3 regions of the Streptosporangium sp. NPDC000509 genome follow, and region 1 is predicted to be linked to each of the others. Evidence: riboswitches for the same ligand, from Rfam matches in the RefSeq annotation. Region 1 holds a riboswitch; each other region holds the start of a gene.

Region 1 (3,267 bases):
GGACTGCTGGCCGTAGCCGGGCTGCTGCTGCTGCCCGTACGACCCCGTCCCGCCCTGCTGGCCGTAGCCCTGCTGCTGGGACTGCTGCCCGTAGTCGGACTGCTGGCCGTAACCCTGCTGACCGTAACCGGGCTGCTGGCCGTAGCCCTGCTGCCCGTAACCCTGACCGTAGCCGGGCTGGCTCTGTCCTGGGCCGGTGTTCGGCTGTGAGGCCTCCGACCGATATCCCATAACCGTTACGTCGGGATCGAGTTCGCCAGCGGCTCGACCCGCGTTGTGCTGTCCGTAATCCGGGTGTCCCGACGGTGTGCGATCGCGGTCGGGATCATCCTGTGGATACGGCGGCTGTCCGGTGCTCACCGCGTCACCTCACTTAGACTGCGCATGTGGCAAATGTCAGACGCACATGCTTGCTGCTGCACAAGGTATCGACATAGGTATCGACAGTCACCTTTCCGATCAGTCAGCTCCAAAGTCATCACAGTCGGGCTCACGTGTCAGGTGGAGCAACATCCGGGTGTTTCCCAAGGTGTTGGGCTTGACGTGCTCCAGATCGAGAAACTCCGCCACGCCCTCGTCGTAGGAGGCGAGAAGCTCCGCGTAGACCGCGGGGGCGACGGGCGTGCCCTGGATCTCGCGGAAACCGTGCCTGGCGAAGAAGTCGACCTCGAAGGTGAGACAGAAGACCCGGCGCAGGCCCAGCTCCGCGGCCGTGCGAATGAGGGCGGAGACGATCCGGTGGCCGATTCCCATCCCGCGACGGGTCGGATCGACGGCCACGGTGCGGATCTCGGCCAGATCCTCCCAGAGGACGTGGAGAGCCCCGCAGCCGATGACCGCCCCCTCCTTGTCGGTGGCGACCCAGAACTCCTGAACGTCCTCGTACAGGGTGACGGTGGCCTTCTCCAGCAGGCGGGGGCCGACGCCGCCGTAGGTGTCGACGAGCCGCCTGATCGCGCGGACGTCCGGGGTCCGGGCACGACGGACCGAGACCTCGGCGACCCCTGGGGCCCCTGTGGCCTTGACGATCTCCGCGACCTCGGCCGCCTCGGGCAGGGGCGGGTCAGGCTCCGCCCCCTCGGGTCCCGCGCGTCGCTCCCCGCCGCCCGGGGTGCGCACGACCGGCACGGGAGAATGCTCAGCAAGCTGCTCCATGACCGTTCAGCGTACGTCCTCACCGGTCTTCAATTACGGCTCCTCCTTAACTCGCGGCACACCCCCCTCACATGACCGCCGGTAATCGCTTTACCACACTGGGCGCGCGGCATCTCACGTGTGCCACAACTCACCTTTGGTACGGTCCCGGACCTGGGAAGACCTTCCCCACACCCCCGCCGGGGAGGTAAAGGCAGCGTAATGGCCATGTTGATCATATTGACATGTGATCTTTCCGTGACACTTCAGTTGCGGAACCTCCACTGAATTCGCAGTTCTGGTTGAGCAGGAACCACGGGTGCACTAATCTCCGTGCTCGATGTCAGAGACGTAAAAGCCTGACCCGCCGAATCCCTCACCACGGGGAACCGGGGACCCACCACGTCCTTGGGGGTGAATCCGAGTGCCAACGGCGCACTCGGTAGGGCTGCCTCCGGCCCGAACCCGTCAGCTAACCCGGTAGGCGGCCGAGGAGAGGAGCCCGTTGGTGAAGCGCGAGCGCGACCGCGGAGGAAAGAACGCGGGCGACGACGCCCGCCGTCGAGAACGCGCGCCGCGCGGGCTGCGCCGCCGCATGGCGGTGATCGGCCTGGCATTCGCCACCCTCACTCTCGGCACACCGACGGTCGCGGCCACCGCCGACCCCGAACCCAGCCTCCAGCAGCTGGCCAAGCAGGCCGAGAAACTGCACGAGGAGATCGGCGTCCTCGCCGAGCGGTACAACGGCGAGCGGGTCAAGCTCAGGCAGGCCCAGCGGGCCGCGGAGAGCGCCGAGAAGATCCTCGCGTCGAGCGAGTCGGAGCTGGCCTCCCGTCGCACCAAGGCCACCCTCCTGGCGCAGAGCACCTACATGTCGGGCGGCCTGAACTCCGGACTCGCCTTCACACAGGCGACGGACCCCGACACCTTCCTCGATCAGGCCACCACCAACTACGCGCTCCAGCAGCAGCAGAGCGAGGAGGTCGCCCAGGTCGCCCGGGCGATCGAGACCGCCGAGCGGGCGAAGGCCGGCGCCAAGGCGAGGACGGCGGAGGTCAAGAAGCTCCTGGTGGAGATCGACGGCAATCGGACCAAGATCGAGCGTCTGGTCGCGCGGGTCGAGAGCGACCTGTTCAGCGAGGTGCGTGCCAGGGCCGTCGGCAACAGGGGCGCCCGGGTGAAGACCAACGTGCCCATCGTGGGCAGCGGCAAGGCCGCGGAGGCGACCCGCTGGGCGCTCACCCAGCAGCTCAAGCCGTACGTCTGGGGCGCCGAGGGTCCCAACTCCTTCGACTGCTCCGGGCTGGTCATGTGGGCCTACCAGAAGGTCGGCATCAGCCTGCCGCACTACACCGGCGACCAGTGGACCGCCGGCACCCACGTCTCCAGGAAAGAGCTACGCCCCGGAGACCTGGTCTTCTTCTACAGCGACCTGCACCATGTCGGGATCTACATCGGCGCGGGCCTGATGGTCCACGCGCCCCGGACGGGTGACGTCGTCCACATCACCACGATCGACAACCGGCCCTTCGTCGGAGGCGTCCGCATCGCCGCCTGAGCGTGCCCCACCCCGCCCCACCCTGTCCTGCCCGCACGCGTGCCCGGCCCGACCTGCCGGGCACGCGTGCGGTGCCGTGTCAGATCAGGCGACGGCGTGCGGCCCAGGCGACGGCCTCGATCGCCGTGGCGACACCGATGCGGTCGCAGATGCCTCTCAGCCTGCGCCTGACGGTCCGCCCGCTGATGTCGAGGCGACGCCCCACCCGATCGACCGTGACACCCTTGGCGAGCTCAGCCAGCAGCACGAGGTCGTCATCGCTGAGACCGATATCGCTCATGCCCAGGGGGCTGTCGCCATGGCGTGAATCCACTTCTGGATATGCCATCAAGAGTCACTCCCCCCACTCTGGAAACCGGGTGCGAGACGCCGGAAATGAATACCGTCCGCCAGGAACGGTAAACGCCTTGTTCAAAGGTCGTCAAGTTCCGCTCTTCATAGCGCGCGTCCAGTATTGACATAGTAGGCGCTACATGAAGTACTCATGATATGTCAGTGCCTTTGCGGCTATGTCATGACCCATCCCGAGCACGAGCCGGCAGGCACCCCTGGCTGCGGTGATCGAAGTCCTGGCA
Region 2 (3,267 bases), on a different contig from region 1:
TGCGAGGCGACGGCGCGGCTCCCGCGCCGGGTGAGGTGCCGGAAAAACCGGATGTGCCGGGCGCGGTGCTGCTGCGAGCATCGGAACATGATCAAACCATGGATACCCGACGAGCTCGCGTACGCCGGACCTGAGCACCTCGACGCCGCGTTCGTCGCCGGGTTCGACCGGAAGCAGGGCAGGCCCGACCCCGAAGAGGACCTCGCCGTGCTCGCGAGGCACGGCGTGGGGGAGAGCGCGACGGTGGTGGAGTTCGGCGCGGGGACCGGACAGTTCGCCCTGGCCGCGGCGCGGCGGTTCTCGCGGGTGGTGGCGGTGGACGTCTCCCCGGCGATGCACGACTTCCTGGCCGCCCGTGCCGCCGAGAACGGGCTCTCCGCCGTTGAGTGCGTGCGGGCGGGCTTCCTGTCCTACGAGCACACCGGGCCGCCCGCCGACGCGGTCTACACCCGCCACGCACTCCATCAGCTCCCCGACCTCTGGAAGGCCGTCGCGCTCGACCGCGTCGCGCGGATCGTACGGCCGGGGGGCGTCCTGCGCCTGCGTGACCTGATCTTCGACTTCCGGCCGGACGAGGCCGACGCCGTGTTCGGCCGCTGGCTCGACGGCGCGGCGGACGACCCCGCGCTCGGCTACACACGGGAGGACTACGCCGAGCATCTGCGCACCGAGTACAGCACCTTCAGATGGCTGCTCGAACCGATGCTCGACGCCGCCGGCTTCGAGATCGTCGAGGCGGACTTCCAGCAGTCGATCTACGGGGCCTACACCTGTGTCAGACGCTGAGAGCGTCCGCGACCGCCCGGGAACGATCCATCCTCACCGGATCGCAACGAGTGTGACGAACATTACGAAACCGTGATCTGTCCGGCTTGATGTGAAAGATGTGACGAGAGTCATATCTCATTAGCATAAATAGCCATTAAGCAGGGATAACGGGAAGATCAAGATGGGTGCCGGCTCTCCCGGATTTGGGGAATGCTTTGCCGAACGTTGGGGATCGGGGTAACTTCTGGCGTCGCGACGTGCGAGCCACGCCGTCGCGGCGAATGTCGGTCTTCGGGCCGGTTCCCTTATAAGAATCCAGTCGGCCGCCGTGCCCCCGGTCGGGGGTGGAGATCATTACGGCGGCCCGCCGAATCCATGCAGCCAGGAGGTATGGAACCGGGGACCCAAAAGGCCCAGCACGCTGCGGCCAGGGGTGAATCGGCATGTTTATGCCGTAGGGCATCTTCCAAGCCCGAATCCGTCAGCTAACCCGGTAGGCATCAGTGGAAGCCTCAAGGAGAAATCCTGTCCAGCACCCTGCACAACCCTCGTCTGTCGCGCCTTTTCCGCCTTTCCCTCGGCGGTATCGCCCTCACGTTGACCGCCTCAGCCGGAGCGGTCACCCTCGGGCCCACGGCGGCGCAGGCGGCGGACGGTCCCCCCGAGATCCTGGTCAACGGCGCGGCCGGCGTCTCTGAGAAGACCGAAAGCACCACCAAGACCGTCACTCAGGCCTCGGCCTCGGCCACAGCCACGGCGAAGGCCAAGGTGAAGGCCAAGGCCAAGATGAGCAAGGCGGCACGACAGAAGGTACGGGCCGGTAAGGCGGTCTCGACGGCCAAGAAGCAGATCGGCACCCCTTACCGCTGGGGAGCCTCCGGGCCCGGAGCGTTCGACTGCTCGGGGCTCGTCCGGTACGCCTGGAAGAAGGCGGGTGTGTCCCTCCCCAGGGTCACGCACAGCCAGTACAGGGCGATCAAGAAGAAGGTCTCGTGGAGCAAGCTGCGCCCCGGTGACCTGATGTTCTTCAGCGGGAAGGGCCACGTCGGCATGTACGTCGGCAAGGGCAGGATGGTCCACTCGCCGAGCAGTGGCAAGACGGTTCGTGTCGTGAAGCTGGCGGGCTACTACAAGTCCTCCTTCGCCGGAGCGGTACGGCCCGGAGCCTGAGCCCGCGCCCGGGTGGGGGACCCGGGACCGCGTCGAGCGCGGCTCCCGAGACCCGAACCCGAACCCGAGCGCCGGATCCGACCCCGAGCCCGAGCGCCGGACCCGAGCACGGTGCCTGAGCACCGCGCCCGAGTACGGGAGCCCGAGCCCGCGTCCGGGCACATGCCGGAGGCGCGTCGAAAGCACGTGCCGAAAGCACACGCCCGAGCACGGAAAAGCGGCCCCGGCCCTCCACCAGGAGGGCCGGGGCCGCTCCATGCCGGTCGAGATGCCGGTCAAGTACCATCGGCTCGTATGTCCGTCCCGAAAGGGCGCCGCGCCGTGCTCGCCGGGATGCTGGCGCTGATGAGCGCCGGTCCGTTCGCCGGGACGGGCCCCCTCCTGGCCGGAGCCGCCCCGCTCCTCCCGCACGGCCCGTACGACGCCCGGCGCCTCCTCCGGGACCCGAGCGACCTCCGCGACCTGTGGCCGGGTGCCGCCGTCACCGTCAGGGGCGAGCACTCCCTCGTGATCGGCCACGGCGTCCCCGACGCCGTCCTGCGGGATCTGGCGGCGAGGGCCGACCGCGCCCGCGCGACGATCGCGGAGATCTGGGGGCCGGTCTCCGCGGTGATCCTCTTTCCCGCCGGCGACGCCGAGGCCGCGACGCTCGCCGGAGCCGGCAGCACCCGCGGCCTGGCCGCGATGGCGACCGCGGACCGGGTGATCGTCCTGCCCTCGGGATACGCCAGGCTCACCGAGACCGGCAGGGACGTGGTGATCACCCACGAGCTCGCCCACGTGGCCACCGGCGCGAGCCGTGGTGGCCGGGTGCCGATGTGGCTGTCGGAGGGCTTCGCCGACTACGTGGGCTACCGCGACGCCGGGATCGCGGTGCGCACGGCCGCCGCCGAGCTGGCCGCCGAGGTGCGCGCGGGCGTCCTGCCCGAGCGCCTGCCGGGACCGGCCGACTTCGCTCCCGGGGCGCCGAGGCTCGCGCAGGCGTACGAGGAGGCGTGGCTCGCCTGCCGGTTCGTCGCGGAGCGCTTCGGGGAGAAGGCGCTGGTGAGGCTCTACGGTAGCGATGTCGGGAGCGCGCTCGGCCTGTCGCCGGCCGAGTTCACCGCATCCTGGCGCGACTACCTCGGGAAGGAACTCACGTGACGCTGAGCACGAAGGACGCGCCCTCGGGCGTGCGGTCGGCGGGATGGGCGACGGCCGGCCTGGGGGCGGTCACGCTGGCGGTCGTGGCGTTCACCACGCCCTGGAGGGTGCTGCCCGACGGAGCTCCGCCCGTCACCCCCGATCCGGCCCGCGACTTCACCGCCGAGCAGATCGCCAGGGCCGAGA
Region 3 (3,267 bases), on a different contig from region 1:
GGTCATGCCACCGATGTCGGTGCCCAGGGCGAAGAGCTTGTTGTCGGCGTTGATGCCGTTGTCCCACTTCGCTGCGGGGAAGTCGGCCTTACGGCTGTCCAGCCCGTACTCGGCGAGGTCGGTGAAGAACTGCGGGCGGGCCTTCATGAGACCCATCGCGCCCTCGTCCAGGGCGATGATGTCGGCCGCGCCGCTGCCCGCCTGCAGGCGCTGGAGCAGCTGCGGGAGGTAGACGTCCTCGAAACGGTCGGTCAGGTTCTGGTACTTGACCTGGATGTTCGGGTTCGCCGCGTTCCACGTCTCCACGGCCTTGTCGTAGCCGAAGTTCTCACCGCCACCGAAGGTGTGCACGGTGATGGTTACCGGCTCGGCCGGGGCGGAGGAACCGCCCTCCGCGGCGGGTGCCGCCGGCTCGCTGGAGCTGCATGACGTGATGGCCAGGGCGGTGGCCGCCATGACCGCGACGGCGGCGAGCTTGCCGTGTCGCTTGTTGTTCAACATTCCGGACCCCTCTCAGGTGGTCGCCCGAACTTCATTGGGAGGCGACATCGCGAACCGGTCCCCGACAAACGCGGTCGTCGCGACGAGATCGTTCCTCAATGTGCTTTTGGGAGCGCTCCCACGAAGAGTGGACGATGGGCAACCAGGACGTCAATATGCCGAAACTCAACCGTTACATCCAGCCGCTTTAGGTGGGACTTTTGGTGTGAAAGGTTGACATACCTCCCACAAGGGTGATTGGGAGCGCTCCCACCTCACGGGCATACCAGTTGGGGCATTTCGTGGCCGTGCGGGGCTCGCGGAGGGGAGAGGGAGGGGCGGGCGGGGTGGAATATGGAATATCGTCAGGGGCACCGCTCGAACGAGCGGTGCCCCTGGGAGTGTGATGACCGGTCCGCGTTCACCGGCGGGGGCCGGGGTGGCCGGAGGTCAGTCCGAGTAGACCGGGTAGCCGTAACCGACGACCTGGGAGACGGGCCTGACGCGCTCCTCGACGACGCCGTTGCCGGTGTTGCCCTCGATCGTGGTGATCGTGCCGTTCCCGTTGTCCTTCTTCACGAAGCCGACGTGGTCGATGCCCTCGATGCTCTTGCCGCCGGCCCAGTCGAAGTAGACGACGGCGCCGGGAGTGGGGACGGTGCCCCAGTGTCCGTTGTTCTTGAACCACTTGGCGTGGGTGACGGTGTAGGCGTCCCAGCCCATCGTGGGGCGGATGCCGGCCGTCTCGCCGACCCAGGAGACGAACATCGCGCACCAGGGGGCGTTGGCGTACTCGTACACGCTCTTGCCGCCGTCGCGGGCCATGGTCTCCTTGGCGCGAGGGCTCGAAACGTACCAGGACTGGAACTTGGTTCCACCGCCCTGGGCGTTCTCGCGGACACCGATCTGCTTGGAGGCGATGTCCAGGATCTGTGCGGCGGAGACCTTGGGAAGGCTCTCGGCGATGACCTGCAGGGAGGTCTTCGCGGCCCCGGCGTCCTGCGCGCGGGTGTCGGCGGGCGGTGCGTTCACGACGCCGTGGCTGTCGGCCAGAGCCGCGCCGGTGGTGCCCGTCGCGAGGACGGCGCAGGCGCCCAGGACGGCGCAGACGGCGCGGGGGGTGGAGGTGAGGCGATGCTTGGTCATGCGGGGGTTCGACTCCTTGCTTCGCTTCCATACCGCCTACCGGGTTAGCTGACGGGTTCGGGCTGGGAAGTGCCCTACGACGCATGAGTGCGTTGATTCACCCCAGGAACGTGGTTCCCCGGTTCCGCAGACTTCGCGGATTCGGCGGCCGTGCTCACCGACGGCGGAAGGTTCCGCCGGGTGGAGCGCGGTCGGGCAATGTGACGGCAATGCACAGATCTGTATAGACCTAGACAATTGCCATGAACAGGACGAACGTACGACAACCCGGCAGACGATTACAAGTGGGACACATTGCTCTGACTTGGTAATACGTCCCAAATGAGGGGGTACGGCGGGGTGCCGCCTGGCGAGGGAGAGAGGAGTCGATCACGTCCCTCCGGCGCCGGGCGCACCTCCCTCCGGGGGTGGAGGGACGTCCGGGATCCCCCACTTTCACGGCGATCCGGGTTTTCCCGACCCGTCCGCGAGGCGTCGGCCAGGGTGTGCTATCGCGCGAGGGGAGACCCTCCGTCGAAGATCGTATAATCACCATTTTTTAGAACAAGTATTCGATGGTAAAAAGTATGCGGATGGTAGGAGTTCTCCCATGGAAGTGCCGGAGAGCGCGCACGGGACCCGGCGGCTCACGACCATGTCCGAGGAGGTTCTCGCGGCCTCCAGATGATCGGGGTCCACGGCCGGCGCCTCCCCGCCCGGCCCGCGACGATGAATCGTCGTGGCCCCGCCGACGCCGGCCCGCCCGACGGACATCCGGTCGTATCCGATCTCGGACGGTGGCGGCGGAGAGGTAAAGACCAGAGAGATCATCTGCAATCTCGCGTGGTCGGTTGTTCACCCGCAGTTCCCTGCTCCTTAAGGCCACCGGGTTAGGTTGTGCCAGTCGTGAACGGGTCATCGCCCGGCGTGGAGGACGGTCGAGACCACGCGCGGGAGCAGGATTCGGCCATCGCCTGGGTGGAATCCCCGCTGCAGATGCTCTGCGCGGTGGAGGCCCACCATGCCGGGCTGCTCGGCGCTCGCAGCCATCTCGTCCCCCGGGCGAAACTCCGCCCGCTGGCCGTGACAGGCCGCGAACTCGGCCGCCTCACCCTGCCGAGAGGGCTTGAGCTCACCCCGGCGCGCCCGGACATGCCCCGGCCGCGCCGGGGGGAGACCTGGGCGGTGGGCGACGCCTTCTCCGGCAAGGTCCAGTTCCGCTGGCTCACCGCGTCCCCCGGCCGGATCGTGATCGTCGACGACGGGCTCGCCACCATCAGGCTCCTGGAACTGCTCACCGGCAGGACGGGAACGCCCCTGCTGAGGGCGAGGGGGAAGACGGGAAGGCTCAGGACCGTCCTCGCCACGGCGGCCGGGCTCAGGCTGCGCGCCGCCGCCCGCGCGGGGCGGTTGTCGATCTTCACCGCGCTGCCGGTGCCCTCCGACCTGGCGAAGGCCGTACGTGCCAGGGGAGTCGAGCTGGTCACCCACGACTTCGCCTGGTTGCGATCCCAGCCGCTGCGAAGGCCCCGCCCCGCCGAGCGCACCGTCGTCCTCGGCACCTCGCTGGTCCGCAACGGCCTGATCCACCGCGAACGCTACTTCGGCTGGCTGGCCGGGCTCGGATCGGCCGAGCCGGTGGCCTACTTCCCGCACCGCCGC

The links. Region 1 has a riboswitch for cyclic di-AMP ahead of ACFY3D_RS11300 (NlpC/P60 family protein). Riboswitches for the same ligand answer to the same signal wherever they lie in the genome.
Region 2: another riboswitch for cyclic di-AMP. It lies ahead of ACFY3D_RS02095 (C40 family peptidase); the one in region 1 lies ahead of ACFY3D_RS11300 (NlpC/P60 family protein).
Region 3: another riboswitch for cyclic di-AMP. It lies ahead of ACFY3D_RS23770 (CHAP domain-containing protein); the one in region 1 lies ahead of ACFY3D_RS11300 (NlpC/P60 family protein).

What each region holds. Positions count from the first base shown of each region.
Region 1 is NZ_JBIAYX010000005.1:122,183-125,449, reverse strand. It holds gene ACFY3D_RS11310 (RDD family protein) at 1-231, opposite strand, end outside; gene ACFY3D_RS11305 (amino-acid N-acetyltransferase) at 460-1,029, opposite strand; cyclic di-AMP (ydaO/yuaA leader) riboswitch at 1,490-1,637, shown strand; gene ACFY3D_RS11300 (NlpC/P60 family protein) at 1,643-2,692, shown strand; gene ACFY3D_RS11295 (LuxR C-terminal-related transcriptional regulator) at 2,772-2,972, opposite strand.
Region 2 is NZ_JBIAYX010000001.1:532,502-535,768, reverse strand. It holds gene ACFY3D_RS02100 (class I SAM-dependent methyltransferase) at 88-786, shown strand; cyclic di-AMP (ydaO/yuaA leader) riboswitch at 1,124-1,283, shown strand; gene ACFY3D_RS02095 (C40 family peptidase) at 1,366-1,938, shown strand; gene ACFY3D_RS02090 (hypothetical protein) at 2,233-3,081, shown strand; gene ACFY3D_RS02085 (M48 family metallopeptidase) at 3,078-3,267, shown strand, end outside.
Region 3 is NZ_JBIAYX010000013.1:36,664-39,930, forward strand. It holds gene ACFY3D_RS23765 (extracellular solute-binding protein) at 1-501, opposite strand, end outside; gene ACFY3D_RS23770 (CHAP domain-containing protein) at 931-1,626, opposite strand; cyclic di-AMP (ydaO/yuaA leader) riboswitch at 1,645-1,783, opposite strand; gene ACFY3D_RS23775 (hypothetical protein) at 2,512-3,267, shown strand, end outside.